4 regions of the Nocardiopsis sp. NPDC006198 genome follow, and region 3 is predicted to be linked to each of the others. Evidence: riboswitches for the same ligand, from Rfam matches in the RefSeq annotation. Region 3 holds a riboswitch; each other region holds the start of a gene.

The links. A riboswitch is a leader RNA that binds a small molecule or an ion and turns the genes downstream of it on or off. The one in region 3 is predicted to bind thiamine pyrophosphate.
Region 1: another riboswitch for thiamine pyrophosphate. It lies ahead of thiD (bifunctional hydroxymethylpyrimidine kinase/phosphomethylpyrimidine kinase); the one in region 3 lies ahead of thiO (glycine oxidase ThiO).
Region 2: another riboswitch for thiamine pyrophosphate. It lies ahead of thiC (phosphomethylpyrimidine synthase ThiC); the one in region 3 lies ahead of thiO (glycine oxidase ThiO).
Region 4: another riboswitch for thiamine pyrophosphate. It lies ahead of ABZ234_RS16085 (ECF transporter S component); the one in region 3 lies ahead of thiO (glycine oxidase ThiO).

Annotation. Positions count from the first base shown of each region.
Region 1 covers NZ_JBEXSY010000011.1:113,963-118,661, reverse strand. The annotation lists gene ABZ234_RS10665 (acyl-CoA synthetase) at 1-255, shown strand, start outside; gene ABZ234_RS10660 (DUF368 domain-containing protein) at 667-1,617, shown strand; gene ABZ234_RS10655 (DedA family protein) at 1,614-2,312, shown strand; TPP riboswitch at 2,418-2,515, shown strand; gene thiD (bifunctional hydroxymethylpyrimidine kinase/phosphomethylpyrimidine kinase) at 2,504-3,310, shown strand; gene ABZ234_RS10645 (sodium:alanine symporter family protein) at 3,443-4,699, opposite strand, start outside.
Region 2 covers NZ_JBEXSY010000082.1:12,452-17,150, reverse strand. The annotation lists gene ABZ234_RS30940 (DUF3068 domain-containing protein) at 1-892, shown strand, start outside; gene ABZ234_RS30935 (SOS response-associated peptidase) at 980-1,831, shown strand; TPP riboswitch at 1,944-2,055, shown strand; gene thiC (phosphomethylpyrimidine synthase ThiC) at 2,049-3,737, shown strand; gene ABZ234_RS30925 (methyltransferase) at 3,915-4,699, opposite strand, start outside.
Region 3 covers NZ_JBEXSY010000031.1:63,270-67,968, reverse strand. The annotation lists gene ABZ234_RS20865 (thiazole synthase) at 386-1,168, opposite strand; gene thiS (sulfur carrier protein ThiS) at 1,171-1,386, opposite strand; gene thiO (glycine oxidase ThiO) at 1,395-2,603, opposite strand; TPP riboswitch at 2,633-2,745, opposite strand; gene ABZ234_RS20850 (Rv2175c family DNA-binding protein) at 2,853-3,230, shown strand; gene thiE (thiamine phosphate synthase) at 3,346-4,014, shown strand; gene ABZ234_RS20840 (zinc-binding dehydrogenase) at 4,153-4,699, opposite strand, start outside.
Region 4 covers NZ_JBEXSY010000020.1:83,387-88,085, forward strand. The annotation lists gene ABZ234_RS16080 (transglycosylase domain-containing protein) at 1-1,796, shown strand, start outside; TPP riboswitch at 1,891-1,998, shown strand; gene ABZ234_RS16085 (ECF transporter S component) at 2,109-2,720, shown strand; gene ABZ234_RS16090 (ABC transporter ATP-binding protein) at 2,826-4,322, shown strand; gene ABZ234_RS16095 (energy-coupling factor transporter transmembrane component T) at 4,319-4,699, shown strand, end outside.

The DNA of each region.
Region 1 (4,699 bases), on a different contig from region 3:
GTGGTGCCCGCCTCGGACGAGCGGCTCGGCCAGAGGGTGACGGCCCTGGTCTCCCTCGCCGCGGGGGCCCGCCTGGAGGAGGCCGCCCTGCTGGACCACTGCCGCGTGCGCCTGGCGGGGTTCAAGGTCCCGAGGACCGTCCACTTCGTGGACCGGGTGCGGCGCACGGCCGTCGGCAAGCAGGACTACCGGTGGGCGGCGTCGGTGGCCCGGGACGAGGGCGGGGTCCCGCGCCCGAGCCCGCTGCGGTACTGACGGCCGCGGTCCGCGGAACCGCCCGGCGCGGGGGCGGGGACGGCGGCCGGCCTGTGGAGGGCCACACCCTGTCACTGAGACGAAGCACAGTTTTCGGATGCTGTCCGGCGGCCCTGCTACAGGGCCGAAAATTACGTCATTCCAGGACAAAGGCCACGTAAGGGTTCTGCCAGGCCTCGCTTTGGCGGCTCCACACGGGGTGCGGTCGTCCACAACTCTCCTCAGCGCCTGCCCACAGCGGCCTCCGCCCCTTGTACCTTAGATCCCGACGGCCGCAATCTCCGGCCGATTCGGACAGTCTCCTTTTCGCCTCATCCCCACCCGTCGCACATTCGCGTGCGCGGGCGAGACCCTTAGGACGGAGGAAGGCGCACCTCTCCCGGACTCCCCGGGTAGCGTCCAACCACCCAGATGGCCAATTCCGCAGGCTCCTACCTCCTCGACGCGGTGCGCGGCGGCGCCGTGGGCGCCTCCGAAGCCCTTCCGGGCATCAGCGGCGGGACCGTCGCCCTCATCGTCGGCCTCTACGACAAGCTCATCGGCGGCGCGGGCCACATGGTCAGCGGGATCAAGCGGTACGTCACGGACGTCCCGCGCGGGCGCGGCAGGGCCCGCGCGCAGGAGCAGTTCCGACAGGTGGACTGGAGCGTCCTGGTTCCCGCGCTGGTCGGCATGGCCGTGTTCCTGGTCCTGGCCGCCCTCCTCCTGGCGCCGCTCGTCGACGCCTACACCCGGTACGCCTACGCCCTGTTCTTCGGCCTCGTCCTGGCGTGCCTGTGGATCCCCTACTCCGGGGCGGGCCGCCCCTGGAGGGCCGGGCACTACGCCGTGGCACTGGTGTTCGCCGTGGCCGCCTTCGTGCTCACCGGGCTGCCGGGCGCCAACCTGCCGACCCACCCGGCGGTCGTCTTCCTCGCCGCCGCGGTGGCCGTCTGCGCGCTCGTCCTGCCGGGGCTGTCCGGCTCCTTCATCCTGCTCACACTCGGGCTCTACGAGCCGACGATCAGCGCGGTCGGCGACCTGGACATCGCCTACCTGGCCGTCTTCGCCCTGGGCATGCTCACCGGCCTGTCCCTGTTCGTGAAGCTGCTCCAGCACCTCCTGGAGAACTTCCAACACATGACCCTCGTTGTACTCACCGGCCTCATGGCCGGTTCGCTGCGCGCCCTGTGGCCGTGGCAGACCGAGTCCCGCGAGGTCGTCACCCCCACCGACGTCCCTGTGACAGTCGTCTTCATCGTCGCCGGTTTCGTGATCGTGACCGCGGCCATCGTCTGGGAGCGCCGCAAGCGCTCCCGGGCCGAGGCCGCCCGCGTCGCGGCCGGCGTCCGACCGGAAAGAACGGAAAGCCACTTCTCATGACAGCGAATCTGTGGACGGCGTCGAACCTGGCGATGGAAGGCGAGGTCGTCCACGAGTACGAGGGCTTCATCGGCTGGGTGCTGAGCCTGATGACGACCCTGGGCGAGCCCGGCGTCGGCGTGGCCCTGTTCATCGAGACCTTCTTCCCCCCGATGCCGAGCGAGGCGGTCCTGCCCGGTGCGGGCTTCCTCGCCTACGACGGGCACATGAACGTCTGGCTCGCCATCCTGTGGGCCACGATCGGCTGCCTGGTCGGCGCCTGGGGCTTCTACGCGATCGGCGCCCTGCTGGGCCGGGACCGCACCAAGTGGCTGGTGGAGAAGACCCCCCTGCTCGAGGTCGAGGACTTCTACAAGGCCGAGCGCTTCTTCGCCCGTTTCGGCGGCCTCGCCGTGCTCCTGGGCCGGTGCGTGCCGCTGGTGCGCAGCTTCATCTCGGTCCCCGCCGGCATCGAGCGGATGCCCATCCTCAAGTTCTCCGTGTACACCGTGATCGGCTCCGCCGTCTGGAACTCGATCTGGATCGGACTCGGCTACGCCTTCGGCCCGGCCATCAAGCCGATCCTGGTGCAGTGGAGCGGCCTCATCAGCAACATCGTGCTGGTCGTCATCGCCCTGCTGTTCCTGTGGTTCGTCATCGTCCGCGTCCGCAAGCTGCTCAAGGCCCGGTCCGCGGACAACGCCCCCACCCTCTGAACGGCGCCGGCAGCCGTACGGGCCCCTCGGGTCCGCGCGTCCGGAACACATACGCCGACCCCCTCGGGTCGGCCGCACACTGAGCGGGGCCGCCCACGCGGCGGCCCCGACGGCGCGGGGTGCCGGTGAGTCCACCGGCTGAGAGCACACCCGTCGAACCTGCCCTAGTTCGTACTAGCGAAGGAACGCCCATGAGCGCGTACAACATCGTGTCCATCGCCGGCAGCGACCCCAGCGGGGGCGCCGGGATCCAGGCGGACCTCAAGGCCTTCTCCGCACACGGCGCCTTCGGCATGACCGTGGTCGCGGCCCTCACCGCCCAGTCCACGCGCGGCGTCACCGGGGTCCACCCGATCCCCGCCGATTTCGTCGCCCACCAGATGGACACCCTCTTCTCCGACGCCACGGTGCACGCGGTCAAGGTCGGCATGCTCGGCACGGCCGAGGTCACCGAGGCCGTCGCCGAGGCGATCGGGCGCCACGGACTGCCCCACGTGGTGGTGGACCCGGTGATGGTGGCCAAGAGCGGCGACCGCCTGCTGGAGCCCTCCGCCGTCGACGCGCTGCGCACCCGGCTGCTGCCCCGGGCGGACCTGGTCACGCCGAACCTGCCCGAGGCGGCCGACCTGCTGGACGAGCCGGAGGCGGCCGACCTGGCGGCGATGCACGAGCAGGCCCTCCGGCTGCTGGAGTTCGGTCCGCGCGCGGTCCTGCTCAAGGGAGGCCACCTGGCCGGAGAGGACTGCGTCGACATCCTCGTGGCCAAGGGCTCCGCCCCGGTCGAGTTCCGCTCGCCGAGGGTCCGCACCCGCAACACGCACGGCACGGGGTGCACCCTGTCCTCCTCGATCGCGGCCCTGCTTCCGCAGCGGCCGGACACGGCCTCCGCCGTGGGCGACGCCAAGGTCTACCTGACCGAGGCGCTCCGGCGGGCGGACGAGATCGACGCCGGAGGCGGGCAGGGGCCCGTGCACCACTTCCACGCCTGGTGGAAGTAGGACCCGCCGACCGGGGGGCGGCACCGACGCCCTCCCCCGCGGGACCGGGCCCGGCGGAGCGGCGCGTCCGCCTCCGCCGGGCCCGGCCGCGTTCGCGGAGGCCGGGGGCCCGGCGGGCCGCCGGTCGTGCCGCTACCCCCGTACGGGCTCCATGACCGCGTCCGGGTCCCGCCAGTCCGGGTGGGCGAAGAACTTCCTCGTCTCCGCGACGACCACCGGGGACAGCAGGAGCAGCCCGATCAGGTTGGGCAGGGCCATGAGGCCGTTGGCGATGTCGCTGAACAGCCACACCGCGTCGATCTGCGCCGTGGCGCCGACGTAGACGACCGCGATGAACAGCAGCCGGTAGGGCACGACGAGCGAGCGCCCCGCCAGGTACACGACGCACCTCTCGCCGTAGTAGGCCCAGCCGAGGATGGTCGTGTAGGCGAAGACCACCACCGCGCAGGCGACGAACACGGGACCCAGGCCCGCCAGGTCCGGGCTGATCCGGCCGAGGCCGGCCTCCATCGCGGAGGTGGTGAGCAGGACCCCCTTGTCGCTGCCCTCCACCCCCGCGGCGTCGGGGTCCTGCCACACCCCGGTCGTGATGATCATCATCGCGGTCAGGGTCAGCATGATCACGGTGTCGACGAAGGTCTGCGTCATCGCGACGAGGGCCTGGCGGACCGGCTGGTCGGTCCTGGCCGCGGCGGCGGCGATGGCGCCGGTGCCCATGCCGGACTCGTTCGAGAAGATGCCGCGGGAGACGCCCTGGCGGATGACGTACATCAGGGTGGCGCCCGCGAACCCGCCCGCCGCGGAGGTGCCGGTGAAGGCGTCGCCGAGGACCAGTGCGAAGGCGGGGCCGATCCGGTCGTGGTGCACCGCCAGGACCAGCAGGTTCATGAGGACGAAGCCGATGATCATGAACGGGACCACGGCGGAGGCGACCCGGCCGATCCCCTTGATCCCGCCGAGGACGACCACGGCGGTCAGCAGCATCAGGACCACGCCGACGGCCCGCTGGTCGGCGCCGGTGGCGTCGTTGACCGCCTCGGCCACGGCGTTGGCCTGGGTGCCGTTGCCGATGCCGAAGGCGGCCACCGCCCCGAAGACGGCGAACGAGCAGCCGAGGAGGACGCCGAGCCCTCCGGGGAGGCCCCGGCGCAGGTAGTACATCGGGCCGCCGGCCTGCTCGCCCCTCTCGTCCGTGACCCGGTACTTCACCCCGAGCAGGGCCTCGCTGTACTTGGTGGCCATGCCCAGGACGCCGGTGACCCACATCCAGAAGAGGGCTCCCGGTCCGCCGAGTCCGATGGCCAGGCCCACCCCGGCGATGTTGCCGACGCCGGTCGTCGCGGCCAGGGCGGTGTTGAGGGCCTGGAAGTGCGAGATGTCGCCCCTGAG
Region 2 (4,699 bases), on a different contig from region 3:
GGACGCCGGCTACCTCGACACCTCCACCTGGCGGTGGGTGGAGGCCGCGGAGCTCACCCGGGTGACCCGCGTGGACGGCTCGGCCCACGGCAGGGACTGGTCGGCGTGGGAGGTGTCCGTGGACACCTCGGTGCCCGACCGGATGATCGACCACTGGAGCCGGCGGGTGATCGTGGACCGCGAGACCGGCAGGGCGGTGAACTGCTGCGGCGAGCACGTCGACGGCGACCGCGCGGTCCGCCAGGCGGGGCTCGTGTACTCGTGGCCGCCGGGGGCCGAGGAGGGCGACCACCCGTTCTACGACGCCGAGGTGCGCTCGGCGCCGATGCTGGAGTTCCAGGAGTGGGACGAGGTCGCCGGGGTCCCCGTGCGCCGGTACAGCCAGTGGGTCGAGGCCTCCCAGGTGCCGGAGTCGGCGCGCCCGGTGCCCGCCGGGCTGTTCCGGTCCGGCGCCCGGGGGACGGTCACCGCCACGCGCTGGCTGGAGGTGAGCCGCACGTTCTGGGTGGAGCCGGTCAGCGGGATCGTGGTCGACGCCCACGAGACGCGCTCGGAGACCCTGCGCCCGCAGGACGGCGGGGGCGAGGTCCCGCTCCTGTACGCGGAACTGGTCATGGCGGACAACCAGGTATCGGCCTACGCCGAGCACGCCCGCGTCCGGTCGGTGCTGCTGCGCGCCCTGGACTCCTGGGCGCCCTGGGCGCTGGGACCGCTCGGCGGGCTGGCGGTCCTCGTCGGCCTGGTGGGGGCATGGCGGGGCCACCGTGCGGACGGCGCCCCCGCGGACGGTGTGCGGAGCGGGGACGCGGGCGCCGGCCCCGCCGATCGGGAGGCCCCCGCCCGGAGGCGCGGGCGCCGGCGTGCCCGGGAGCCCCTCGACCCGCAGTGGTGACCGGGCCCCGGCGGACGGGGCCGCGTCCGCCGGCGCACGCCTGTGTTCCGGAGGTGGGCGAGGAGGCCACGCCGTAGTATCGGACACATGTGCGGTCGCTATGCCCAGTCCCGGAACGTGCACCAGCTGCAGCTCGCCTTCGGGCTGCCCGAGCAGGCCCTCCCCGAGGAGGCGGACCCCCGGTCGTGGCCTCCGCTGGAGGAGCTGGAGCCGGACTACAACATCTCGCCGGGAAGGCCGGTGTACGCCGTGCTCGGTCCGCCGCCCCGGGCCGGCGACCAGGGCCCGCCCGGGCCCAGGACCCTGCACACGCTGCGCTGGGGGCTCGTCCCCTCCTGGGCCAAGGACCGCAACGTCGGCTACCGGATGATCAACGCCCGGAGCGAGACGGTCGCCGACAAGCCGGCCTTCCGCACCGCCTACCGCCGCCGCCGGTGCCTGCTGCCCGCCGACGCCTACTACGAGTGGCAGCTCGTCGGCAAGGACGGCACCGTGCAGGCCAGCACCTCGCCCGCGACCGACCCCCAGCACAAGAAGCGCAAGGCCAAGGCCGACAAGAAGCCCTACTCGATCCACTACCGGGACGACCGCCCCCTGGCGATGGCGGGCATCTTCGAGCGCTGGCGCGACCCCGAGGTGCCCGAGGACGACCCCGCCGCCTGGGTGTGGAGCTGTGCGGTCATCACCACCGGGGCGGCGCCCGGGCTCGACCACATCCACGAGCGCATGCCGGTCGTCGTGCCGCCGGAGGACTGGGCCGCCTGGCTGGATCCCGCTTCGGGCGCCGACGAGCTCGCGCACCTGCTGGGGGAGACCCCCGTCGACCGGTTCGCGGTCGACGAGGTGTCCACCGACGTCAACACCATCAAGAACAACCGTCCCGACCTGCTCGAACCCCTCACCGACACCGGGGGTGGCGAACCGGGGACACTTTTCTGACCCCTGTGACGGTGGACACGGCGGGGGCGGCCCTGTGTATGGTGTGCGTGGCCGAAGGGCCCCGGCACCGGGATCGAGGTGCCGCGGCACGCTCGACGTGCCCACACATGTGAATACGCAACGCGGGAGCTCGCGCCATGGCGGGCTGAGAGGGTGACTCGACGGTGTCGCCGACCGCAGAACCTGTTCGGGTAATTCCGACGTAGGGAGGCATGCCATGACGGCTACCGACGGTCGTGACGTCAGTTCCACCAGAGGTTCCGACACCGCCGTTCACCGGGTGACCACCGGTCCCATCATGGGATCATCCAAGGTCTATCGCGAGGTCGTGACCCCGGAGGGGCACACGCTCCGCGTGCCCCGGCGCAGGGTGGGACTCAGCAACGGCAGCCACTTCGACCTGTACGACACCTCCGGCCCCTACACAGACGACGCCGTGTCCGTCGACGTCCACCGGGGCCTTCCCCCGACCCGCCTGGCCTGGGCCGGGGACCACCGGACGGTCGGCGGCGCGTCCACCCAGCTCGCCCGCGCGAAGGCCGGGACCCTCACCCCCGAGATGCGCTTCGTGGCCGAACGCGAGGGCGTGGACCCCGAGTTCGTCCGCTCCGAGGTGGCACTGGGCCGCGCGGTCATCCCCGCCAACCGGTGCCACCCCGAGTCCGAGCCGATGATCATCGGCAAGAACTTCCTGGTCAAGATCAACGCCAACATCGGCAACTCCGCCGTCACCTCCTCCGTGCCCGAGGAGGTCGAGAAGATGGTGTGGGCCACCCGCTGGGGCGCCGACACCGTCATGGACCTGTCCACGGGCAGGCGCATCCACGAGACCCGCGAGCGCATCCTGCGCAACTCGCCCGTCCCGATCGGCACCGTGCCCATCTACCAGGCACTGGAGAAGGTCGACGGGGACCCGGCCCGGCTCAGCTGGGAGGTCTACCGGGACACCGTGGTCGAGCAGTGCGAGCAGGGCGTGGACTACATGACGGTGCACGCGGGGGTGCTGCTGCGGTACGTGCCGCTCACCGCCCGCCGGGTCACCGGCATCGTCTCCCGGGGCGGCTCCATCATGGCCGCCTGGTGCCTGGCCCACCACAGGGAGAGCTTCCTGTACACCCACTTCGAGGAGCTGTGCGAGATCCTCCGGGAGTACGACGTCACCTTCTCCCTCGGTGACGGGCTGCGCCCCGGGTCGATCGCCGACGCCAACGACGAGGCCCAGTTCGCCGAGCTCCGCACCCTGGGGGAGCTCACCCACGTCGCCCGCGCGCACGACGTCCAGGTGATGATCGAGGGCCCCGGGCACGTCCCCATGCACAAGATCGCGGAGAACGTGCGCCTGGAGGAGGAGCTGTGCGGCGAGGCGCCGTTCTACACGCTCGGCCCCCTGGCCACCGACGTGGCCCCCGGCTACGACCACATCACCTCGGCGATCGGCGCCGCGCAGATCGGCTGGCTCGGCACGGCGATGCTCTGCTACGTCACGCCCAAGGAGCATCTCGGGCTGCCCGACCGCGACGACGTCAAGACGGGCGTCATCACCTACAAGCTCGCCGCGCACGCCGCCGACCTGGCCAAGGGGCACCCCGGGGCCCAGGAGTGGGACGACGAGCTGTCCAGGGCGCGGTTCGAGTTCCGCTGGCAGGACCAGTTCCACCTGTCCCTCGACCCCGAGACCGCCCGGTCCTTCCACGACGAGACCCTGCCGGCCGAACCGGCCAAGACGGCGCACTTCTGCTCCATGTGCGGGCCCAAGTTCTGCTCCATGAAGATCACCCAGGACGTGCGCCGCTACGCGGAGGAGCACGGTCTGGACACCGTCGCGGCCATCGAGCGGGGCATGGCCGACAAGTCGGCGGAGTTCTCCGAAGAGGGCAAACGCGTGTACCTCCCCCTCGCCGAGTAGGGCGTGTGCCGCGGACGCCCCGGCGGGTCAGGCGTCCGCGGGCCCGGCCCGTCCCCCGGGAGACCGGGGGCGGGCCGCTCGCGGAGTGCGGAAGGCCGGAGTGTCCCCCCGGCCACCCCGCACCACGTGTGAGTTCCCGCGGACGCCCCCGTCCGCGACGCCGACGGAGGACGCCGCTCAGCCGGGCTTGCGGGCGCTGGCGACCAGGTGCACGCCGACGTAGTCGTCGGACTCGGTCGCCCGCAGCTCCATCTCCACCAGGCGTCCCATCGACCTCGGGTCGCGGGCCAGCATCATCTCCACCGTGGAGGCGGACAGCACCGTGCGGGGCTTGATCCACTCCAGTTCCAGACCCGCGTCCGAGAGCGTCTCGGTGAGCTGCTCGGCGGTGAAGCACCGGGTGATGGAACCGTCGGGCCAGGGGACCAGGAGCACGTCCGCGCTCGGCGCGTGGCTCAGCTCCGGCCAGCAGTCCTGCTCGGCGAGCAGCGCCATGCCCAGCACCACGGAGTCCACGCACAGCAGGGCGCGTCCCCCCGGGCGCAGCACCCTGGCGACCTCCGCGACGGAGGACTCGGTGGCCAGGTGGCGCGACAGGACCCGGTTGTCGGCGATCACCCCGTCGAAGACCTCGGAGGCGAAGTTGCGCAGGAAGGCGGAGTCCCCGACGACGTGGCGCAGGCGTCCGCGCCGCGCCGGGCGCGGCACCACCGCGCGCCCGTTGACGAGGGTGAGCGGGCGGCGCACCGCCATGTCGGCGGAGGGGAGCAGGGTCACGACGTCGTGGCCGGCGGCCACCGCGCGCGGGGTGCCCTGGTAGTCGGGGCTGGACACGTCGAGGAGCCGGGAGGGTGCCTCGGGGAGCCAGCGGGCGATCTGCGCCTCCGCGACCGCCCAGTAGAACCGCCAGTAGTCCGAGAGGCGGTCGGGGGTGGCGAACTGCGCCGCGGGCGAGCGGGGGC
Region 3 (4,699 bases):
TGCCCCGCGGTTCGCGGTCGCGTCGCGCCTCTCCACCCTCGGTGGCGGGCGTTCGCGCCTGGTTCATCGGCGAGCGTGCGGTGCCCTCCGTCGGGCCGCACACCCATCCCACGTTAGGGGACGGTTCCAAACGTTCCGGGAACGGCGCTCCGGACCTCGCGGGACCGGTGCGCGCCGGGCCCCCGGTCCGGGGACCGGGAGGCCCGGCCCCCGCGGCGTCGCGGCCCCGGGGCCGTCCCGGCGGGCCGGCCAGGGTGGGACCGGTCACGCCCGGACGGAACACGCGCCCCGTGCGCCCCGGCCCCGGGCGCGTCACGCCCCGGAGGGACGGGACACGCGGTCGGCGGCCCCCCGGGCGTGCGCGGCGGCAGGCCGCGCCGGGGCGCTACTCCACCGCGGGGGACGACGCGAGGGCGTGCCGGCGCACCGGGATGCGACCGGCCAGGCGGGCGCCCCGGCCGGCCCGGACGGCGTCGCGCATCGCGGCGGCCATGCGCACCGGGTCCTGTGCCCGGGTCACGGCCGTGGCCAGCAGGACCGCGTCGCAGCCCAGCTCCATCGCGAGGGCGGCGTCGCTGGCGGTGCCGATCCCGGCGTCCACGATCACGGGGACCCCCGCGCCCTCCACGATCAGTTCGAGGTTGTGCGGGTTGCGGATCCCCAGCCCGGAGCCGATCGGCGCGGCAAGCGGCATCACCGCCGCGCACCCCAGCTGCTCCAGGCGCCGGGCCAGCACCGGGTCGTCGTTGGTGTAGGGCAGGACGGTGAACCCCTCGTCCACCAGCTGCTCGGCGGCGTCCAGGAGCTCCACCGGGTCGGGCAGCAGGGTGTGCTCGTCCGCCACGACCTCCAGTTTCACCCAGTCCGTGCCCAGGGCCTCGCGTCCCAGCCGGGCGGTGCGCACCGCGTCCGCCGCGGTGAAGCACCCGGCGGTGTTGGGCAGCGCGCGGATCCTGTTGCGGGACAGCACGTCCCACACCGACCCCTGGGCGCCGGGGGAGACCCTGCGCATGGCCACGGTGGTCAGCTCGGTCCCGGAGGTCACCAGGGCCTCCTCCAGCACCTCCAGGGAGGGCGCCCCGCCGGTGCCGGTGATCAGCCGCGAGCCGAAGGAGGTCCCGGCGATCACCAGGGGGTCCTCGACGCGTCCGGTTCCGTGTGCGCTCATGCTCAGCCTCCCTGGACCGCGGTGAGGACGTCCACGCGGTCGCCCGCGCCCAGCGCGCCGTCCGCCCACGCGGCCCGGCGCACCACCTCGTCGTTGACGGCCACGGCGATCCCGCCGGGGATCGTGCCGCCGCCCGGCGCGGTCAGGTCGCGGACGACCGCCTCCACGGTCGTGCCGTCGGCGAACTCGCGGAGGTCGCCGTTGATGATGAGTTGCACTGCCTCTCCTACTCCCACGTCGTCGTGTGCGCGTCGCCGGACACCCGGTCCGCGGCGAACCTGCGCGCGTACTCCGGCAGGGCGCCCGTGGTGAGGGCGCGCGCCATGGCCTCCCCGGTGGCCGGGGTCAGCAGGACCCCGTGCCTGAAGTGCCCCGCGGCCAGGTGCAGGCCGGGGACCCGGGTCGGCCCCAGCAGGGGCTCGTTGTCCGGTGAGCCCGGGCGCAGGCCCACGCAGGTCTCGGTGACCTCCAGCTCGGTCACCCCCGGGACGAGCTCGCGCGCGTCCCTCAGGACCTGCCAGAGGCCCCCGGCGGTGAGCGAGGTGTCGTAGCCCAGCTCCTCCTGGGTGGCGCCGATGACCACCTCTCCGTCGGCGCGCGGCACCAGGTAGGTGGTGAAGCCCCTCACCAGGCCCCGGACCGTGCGGCCGACGAGGGGCGGCTCGCCGGCCGGCACCCGGGCGCGCAGGAGCTGGCCCTTGACCGGGCGCAGCGGCGGCACCACCGGTTCGGGCACCTTGACGCGGTCGCTCCAGCAGCCTGCGGCCAGGACGACCTGGTGGGCGGGCAGGACCCGGCCGTCGTCCAGGCGCACGCCCAGCCGGGCGCCCCCGGGGCCGGGGGCCGTGACCTCCTCCGCCCGACCGGCGGTCCCGGTGACTCCCGCGCGTCCGCCCGCCGCGGCCAGGGCGCGCAGCAGCAGCCGGGGGTCGACGGAGTGGTCGTCGGGGGCGAGCACGCCGCCGCGCACGGACGGGGCGAGCACCGGCTCCAGCCGGCGGCACTCGCGGCTCGTCAGGCGCTCGGTGGCGATGCCCAGGCGCTCCTGGAGCCGGTGCAGGTCGGTGAGGACGGCCATGTCGTCGCGGTCGAAGGCCACCAGGAGGGTCCCGGTGGTGCGGTAGCCCACGCGGATCCCGCCGGCGGCCTCCAGCTCGGCGACGAACCCGGGGTACATGCCCGCGGAGCGGACCCCGAACTCCATGAGGGGCTCCTCGCCGAACACGGCCTCGGTGGCCGGGGTGAGCATGCCCGCCGCGACGGTGGAGGCGGCACGGGCGCCGGCGGGGCCGGTCACGGGGTCGGGTTCGACCAGGGTGACGCGGAGGCCCTCCTGGGCGGCCCGCCAGGCGGTGACCCTCCCCACGAGGCCGCCGCCGACCACGACGACGGTCCGTTCCGGCGCGTCCCCTGTGCCGCCACCGGTAGGACGAATCGTTTCGCGGCGGGGATCGTTCTTCGTGCGCACGGCGCTGTTCCCACTCCCTTCGCCGGCATGACCCGGATCAGGTTCGTGCGGTCGGAGGCTCACAGCCTCCCTCTCAGCCGGGTCCCACCCGGCTCCCGCGGGATGTGCAGAGGTCTGTCCCCATCCTAGAACCTCCTCCCGGAATGCGTGGCAGTGGTGGGGATCTCCACGGCGCCCGGCCCCCGCGGCGCCGGAAGGTGTCCGGGCCCCGTGCGGATGTGGCAGATTGGGAGGGTGACACGAAGCGACATCGACATAGACACGCTGGTCGGCGAGTGGCTGACCCTGAAGGAGGCGGCCGCGCCGCTCGGCGTGAGCCCCAACCGGATCAAGACCCTGATCCGCGAGAACCGCATGATGGGTGTGGTCCGCGGAGGGCAGCTGTCCGTCCCCGCCGCCTTCATCGACGGCGACGACCTCGTCAAGGGGCTGCCCGGGACCCTGGTGCTGCTGACCGACGCGGGCTTCTCCACGGAGGAGGCCCTGCGCTGGCTCTTCACCCCCGACGACACCCTGCCGGGCACGCCCATCCAGGCGATGCGCGAGAACCGGGGCACCGAGGTGCGCCGCCGCGCCCAGAGCATGGCCTTCTAGCGCGTGGTCCGCGGACGCGGGCCCGGGACGACCCGCGGAACACGGCCCGGGACGCGGCGCGCCGTCGGGCGGCCTCCCCTCGGGGGCCGGCCGGCGAGGGCCTAGGGTGGGCGGGGTGAGGACCAGCCACGGAACCAGCCTGCGCAAGCGCCTGGACGCATCCCTTCTGTACCTGTGCACCGACGCCCGGACCGGGCGCGGTGATCTCGCCGAGTTCACCGACGCGGCCCTGGCCGGAGGGGTGGACATCATCCAGCTCCGGGACAAGGGGCTGGAGGCCCGCGAGGAGATCGCGGCCCTGGAGGTCATGCGGGAGGCCTGTGAGCGGCACGGGGCCCTGCTCGCGGTGAACGACCGCGCGGACATCGCCCGCGCGGTGCGCGCCGACGTCCTGCACCTGGGCCAGCGCGACCTGCCGGTGCCCATGGCCCGCGACATCATCGGGGCGGACCCCGTGATCGGCCGCTCCAACAACGACATCGCGGCCGCCTCCTCCTCCGCCGAGGAGGCCGGGAGCGACTACTTCTGCGTCGGGCCCACCTGGGCCACCCCCACCAAGCCGGGCCGTCCCGCGGCGGGCCTGTCCCTGGTCGAACGCGCCGCCGCGCTGGGCACGGACCGCCCGTGGTTCGCCATCGGCGGGATCGACGCGACCAACATCGACGCGGTGGTGGAGGCGGGCGCCCGCCGGGTCGTGGTCGTGCGCGCGATCACCGAGGCCGAGGACCCCCGGGCCGCCGCGGCCGGGCTGCGCGAGCGCCTGACCGCCCGCACCGGGGGCTGAGCGGCGCCTACCGGCCCCGCCGGACCCCGGGAGGGCGAGGACGCCGCCCCGCCCCCGGGGGAGGGAGCGGCCCCGCGGTCGGCCCCGCCCCCGGCGGCGCGACCGCCTGCGCCCGACCGGTGGTCCGCCCCACCGCCCTCACGGCACGAGGAGCACCTTGCCCAGGACCCGGCGCTCCTCCAGCGCCCGGTGGGCCTCCTCCGCCCGCTCCAGGGGCAGCGTCAGCCCCACATGCGGTCTCACGCGCCCGGAGCGGGCCATCTCCAGGATCCGGCGCACGGCGCCGCTCCGACCCTCCTTCCCGTCCTCCAGGTCGAAGAGGCCGAACACCTCGATCCCGCGGCGCTCCGCCTCCCCGGCGTCCACCTCGGAGAAGCGGCCCCCCGCGGAGCCGTAGGAGAGGAAGCGTCCGCCGTCGGCCACGGCGCCGAACGCCGCCTCGCCGAGGTCGCCGCCGCTCCCGTCCAGGACCACGTCGGCGCCCGCGCCGCCGGTGGCCTCGCGGACCCGCTCCACCCATCCGGGCTCGGAGTAGTCCACGACCGCCTCCGCCCCCATCTCACGGGCGAGGGCCAGTTTCTCCGGGCCCCGGGCGGCGCCCACGACGCGCGCCCCGGCCGCGGCGGCGAGCTGGACCGCCAGGCTGCCGGCCCCGCCCGTCGCCGCCAGCACGAGCACCCACGTG
Region 4 (4,699 bases), on a different contig from region 3:
AGGACGACCGGTTCTACGAGCACTCCGGACTGGACCTGCGCGGTGTGCTCAGGGCCGCCATGCGCACCGCGCAGGGGGACACCCAGGGCGGGTCCACCATCACCCAGCAGTACGTCAAGAACCTGCTCATAGAGCAGGCCTCCACCGAGGAGGAGGTGGAGCGCGCCAGTGAGCAGACCCTGGGCCGCAAGCTGCTGGAGCTGCGCCACGCCATCGACATCGAGGACCGCCTCACCAAGGACGAGATCATGGAGGGCTACCTCAACCTCGCCTACTTCGGGGCGGGGGCGTACGGCATCGAGGTGGCGGCCCAGCGGTACTTCTCCGTCTCCGCCGCCGACCTGGACCCGGCGCAGGCCGCCACCATCGTCGGGCTCGTGCGCAGCCCCTCGTTCTACGACCCGCTCAACAACCGCGAGGCCGCGCGCGAGCGCCGCGACCTGGTGCTGGAGCGGATGGGCGCGACCGGGCACCTGGACGCGGCGCAGGTCGAGGAGTACGCGAGCCGGGGGCTCGCACTGGACCCGACCCCGCGCGGAGGCAGCTGCTACCACTCGGAGCAGCCGTTCTTCTGCGACTTCGTCATGCGCTGGCTGCGCGGCTCCGACATCCTCGGGGAGCTCCAGGGGGAGCGCGACGAGGCGCTCACCAAGGGCGGCATCACCGTGCGGACCACGCTCGACGGGGAGACGCAGCGGGCCGCGCAGGAGGCCATCGAGCGGTACGTCCCGGCGGAGGAGTCCACCAAGTTCTCCGCCCAGGCCGTCGTCGAGCCCGGCACCGGCCGGATCCGGGGCATGGCGCAGAACCTGCGCTACGGGTTCGACGACGAGGCGCTCGGCACGACCTCCATCAACCTGGCGGTGGACAGCGAGGCCGGCGGTTCGCTCGGCTACCAGGCGGGGTCGACGTTCAAGACGTTCACCCTGGCCGCCGCCCTGCACTCCGGGCTGGGCTACGGCACCAGCTTCTCCTCGCCCGAGAGCGTCTCGGTCGGAGGGCTCGAGAACTGCGACGGCGGCGTGATGTCCGGGTGGAGTGTGAGCAACGCCGGGGAGAGCGACGGCGGCCGGCACAACATGATCAGCGCGACCAAGGGGTCCGTGAACACCTACTTCGCGCAGCTCCAGAAGCGCGTCGGCCTCTGCGAGACCTCGGAGATGGCCGAGCGGGTCGGCATCCACCGCGCCGACGGCCAACCGCTGGGGGTCTGGAGCTCCTTCACCCTGGGGGACCAGGAGGTGTCCCCGCTGACCGTCGCCAACGCGTACGCCACGTTCGCCGCCCGCGGCACCTACTGCGAGCCCGTCCCGGTGGTCTCCGTGCGGATCGGCCGCGAGGGCGCCGAGGGCACCCGGGAGGTCGAGGCGCGCACCGACTGCGAGGAGGGCAGGGTCGAGCGCGACGTCGCGGACGGGGTCAACCACCTGCTCCAGCAGACGTTCAAGGGCGGCACCGCCAACGGCCTCGGCCTCGACCGCCCCGCCGCGGGCAAGACCGGCACCACCGACAACGCCGCCTACGCCTGGTTCGCCGGCTACACCCCGAACCTCGCGTCGGCCGTGGTCGTCGGCGACATGCGCGGAGGCGAGGAGAACCCGCTCCAGGGCGTGACGATCGGCGGGCGCTACTACGGCATCGTCTACGGCGGCACGCTGCCGGGCCCCATCTGGCAGGCCACCATGCGCGGGGCCACGGCCGACCTTCCGGCCGAGGGCTTCGCCCCGTCGCCGAAGGCGTTCGGCAACCCGTCGGCGACGCCTCCCAAGGGCGGGGACGACGAGGGCGACGCCTGACCGCGCCCGCCGGCGGGCGCGGCCGGACGGGGGCGGGAACGGGGGCCGTGGGGAGGGAACACCCCGCGGCCCCCGTTGTTGACGCATAATGGAGGGAAACCGACAGGGGAGCGCGTGAGCGCTGAGAGTGCGGCACCCGGCCGCAGACCCTTACACACCTGATCTGGGTCATGCCAGCGAAGGAAGTCCTAGGAACCCGTCTCCGGCGGCGTGCTCCCGCGCACCCGGGACGGACCCGGCGCGCGGCACGTCCTCCGGCGTCGCTCTTGGCCACATGGGCCCTCGTCCACCCCGACGAAGGGACACCACCTGATGAGCACCGAGACCGGGCGTACCGGATTCTGGCGCGACGTCCTCGGACGGCTGCGCGGCTGGCGCACCGTCGACATCGTCGTTGCGGCCGTGATCGGCGTCGCCGTCGGCGTCGTCTTCTGGCTCTGGAACATCGTCTGGTCGGTCACGACCCCGCTCTTCGTGGGCTTTCCCCCCGCGCAGGCGGCGGTCTACGGAATGTGGCTGATCTCCGGCGTCCTCGGCGGACTGGTCGTCCGCAAGCCCGGCGCGGCACTGCTCACCTCGATCGCGGCCTCCCTGGTGTCGGCGGTGCTGGGGACGCAGTGGGGGGTCATGGTGATCATCGACGGGACGCTCCAGGGCCTCCTCCCCGAGCTGGTCTTCCTCGCCTTCGGCTACCGGCGCTGGGGCATGGGCGCGGCAGTGCTCGCGGCGGCCGCCGCCGGCCTCTCCCCGGCCGTTCGCGACAACCTCGTCTACAACGTGACCTGGCCCCTGCACTTCCAGCTCGTCTACGGCGTCATCGTCGTGATCAGCTCGGCGGTCATCGCGGGCGTCGGCGCCCGCCTCCTCACCACCGCGCTCGCCAGGTCGGGCGCGCTGGCCCCCTTCCCGTCGGCCAGGGGCTGACCCGTGGCCGACCACGACCGCCGCGGCCCCTCGGGGGCGACCGCGGAGCACCCCGCGGCACCGCCCCCCCTCCGGCCCCCCGGAGGGGGCGGCGCACGCGTCGAGCTGTCCGGCTGGGGGTGGCGCCACGCGGGCCGCGAGTCGTACGCCCTGCGCGGGGTGGACCTCACGGTCGAGCCCGGTGAGCGCGTGCTGCTGCTCGGCGCCTCCGGGGCGGGCAAGTCCACCCTGCTGCACTCCCTCGCCGGACTCACCGGCCCCGACGGCGCCCTCAACGGCGACCAGGAGGGGACGCTGCTGGTCGACGGCCTCCCCGCCGACCGGGGCCGCGGAGGCGTCGGCCTGGTCGGCCAGGACCCGGAGACGCAGCTGGTGATGGCCCGCGCGGGCGACGACGTCGCCTTCGGCCCGGAGAACCTGGGGGTGGACCCCGCCCTGATCTGGCCGAGGGTGGACGACGCGCTCGACGCGGTCGGGTTCCCGTACGGGCGGCGCCACCCCACCGGCGCGCTGTCGGGCGGTGAGAAGCAGCGCCTGGTCGTCGCCGGCGCGCTCGCCATGCGCCCGCGCCTGCTCCTCCTGGACGAGCCCACCGCCAACCTCGACCCCGCCGGGGCCGCCCTGGTGCGCGGTGTCCTGGAACGCCTGCTCGCCGAGACCGAGGCGACCCTGCTCCTGGTCGAGCACCGGGTCGCCGACGTGGTCGGGCTGGTGGACAGGGTCGTGGTCGTCGAGCCGGGCGGCGGGGTGGTCGCCGACGGCGATCCGGCGGCCGTGTTCGCCGCGCACGGGCGCTCCCTCGCGGAGCAGGGCGTGTGGGTCCCCGGGCACGAGCCCTCCCCCGGCCCGGCCCCCGCGCCGGGCGGCGGCCCCCGCGTCGAGGCGGTGGGCGTCGCCGCGCGCACCCCCTTCCAGCTGGGGGCGGGCGCCCCGCCCCGGAGGACCGTGCTGGAGGGGGTGGACCTCTCCGTCGCGGCCGGTACGGCGACCGCCCTGACCGGCCCCAACGGTGCGGGCAAGTCCACGCTGCTGACCCTGCTGGCGGGGCTCTCCCGACCCCACAGGGGCGCGGTCCTGCCGCGCGGCCCCCTGGCGGAGGCCGACCGGCGGCCGCTGGCGCGATGGCCCGCCCGGCTCCTGTCCCGCCACGTGGGCACCGTGTTCCAGCACGCGGAGGACCAGTTCGTCACCGGCACCGTGCGGGACGAGCTGCGGTTCGCCCCGCGGCGGGCCGGGGCGGACGGGGCCGGGACCGAGCGGCGGGTGGACGAGCTGCTGGAGCGGCTGCGCCTGACCGGCCTGGCCGACGCCCACCCCTACACGCTCTCGGGCGGCGAGAAGCGGCGGCTGTCGGTGGCCACGGCGCTCAGCTCCGGCCCCTCGCACGCGCCCGGAGTCCTCGTCCTGGACGAGCCGACCTTCGGCCAGGACACCCGGACGTGGACGGAGCTGGTCGAGCTGCTGGGCGGGCTGAGGGCCGAGGGGTGCGCCGTCGTCGTGGCGACCCACGACGAACTTCTCCTGCGGCACTTCGCGGACGTGCGGGTGCGTGTGGCGGGGGGCCGCGCGGTCCCGGGCACGGTGGGGGAGGCGGAGCTGTGAGCGTCTCGGAGGACCGGGGCCGCAGGGGCGGCGTCCCCACCCCGGACGCGCCGGGCGCCGGGGGAGCGCGCCGCTGGCTCGTCCGGCTCAACCCGGCGGCCAAGCTGCTGGCCGCGCTGCTGCTGGGGCTCGGACTGGTCCCCGCCGTGGACGCGGTCACCGGCGGGGTGGTGCTGGCCGGCGTTCTGCTGGTCCTGCCCTTCAGCGGGATCGACCGGCGCACCCTGCTCGTCCTCGGCGGCCCCTTCCTGCTCATGGGACTCTCCAGCGGGCTGGTCAACTACCTGTACGGCGAGCACGGCGCGGAGGGGGCGCTGGGCGCCGCGGTGCGCCTGCTCGCCATCGCCCTCCCCGGCCTCCTCGCGGCCGTCAGCAGC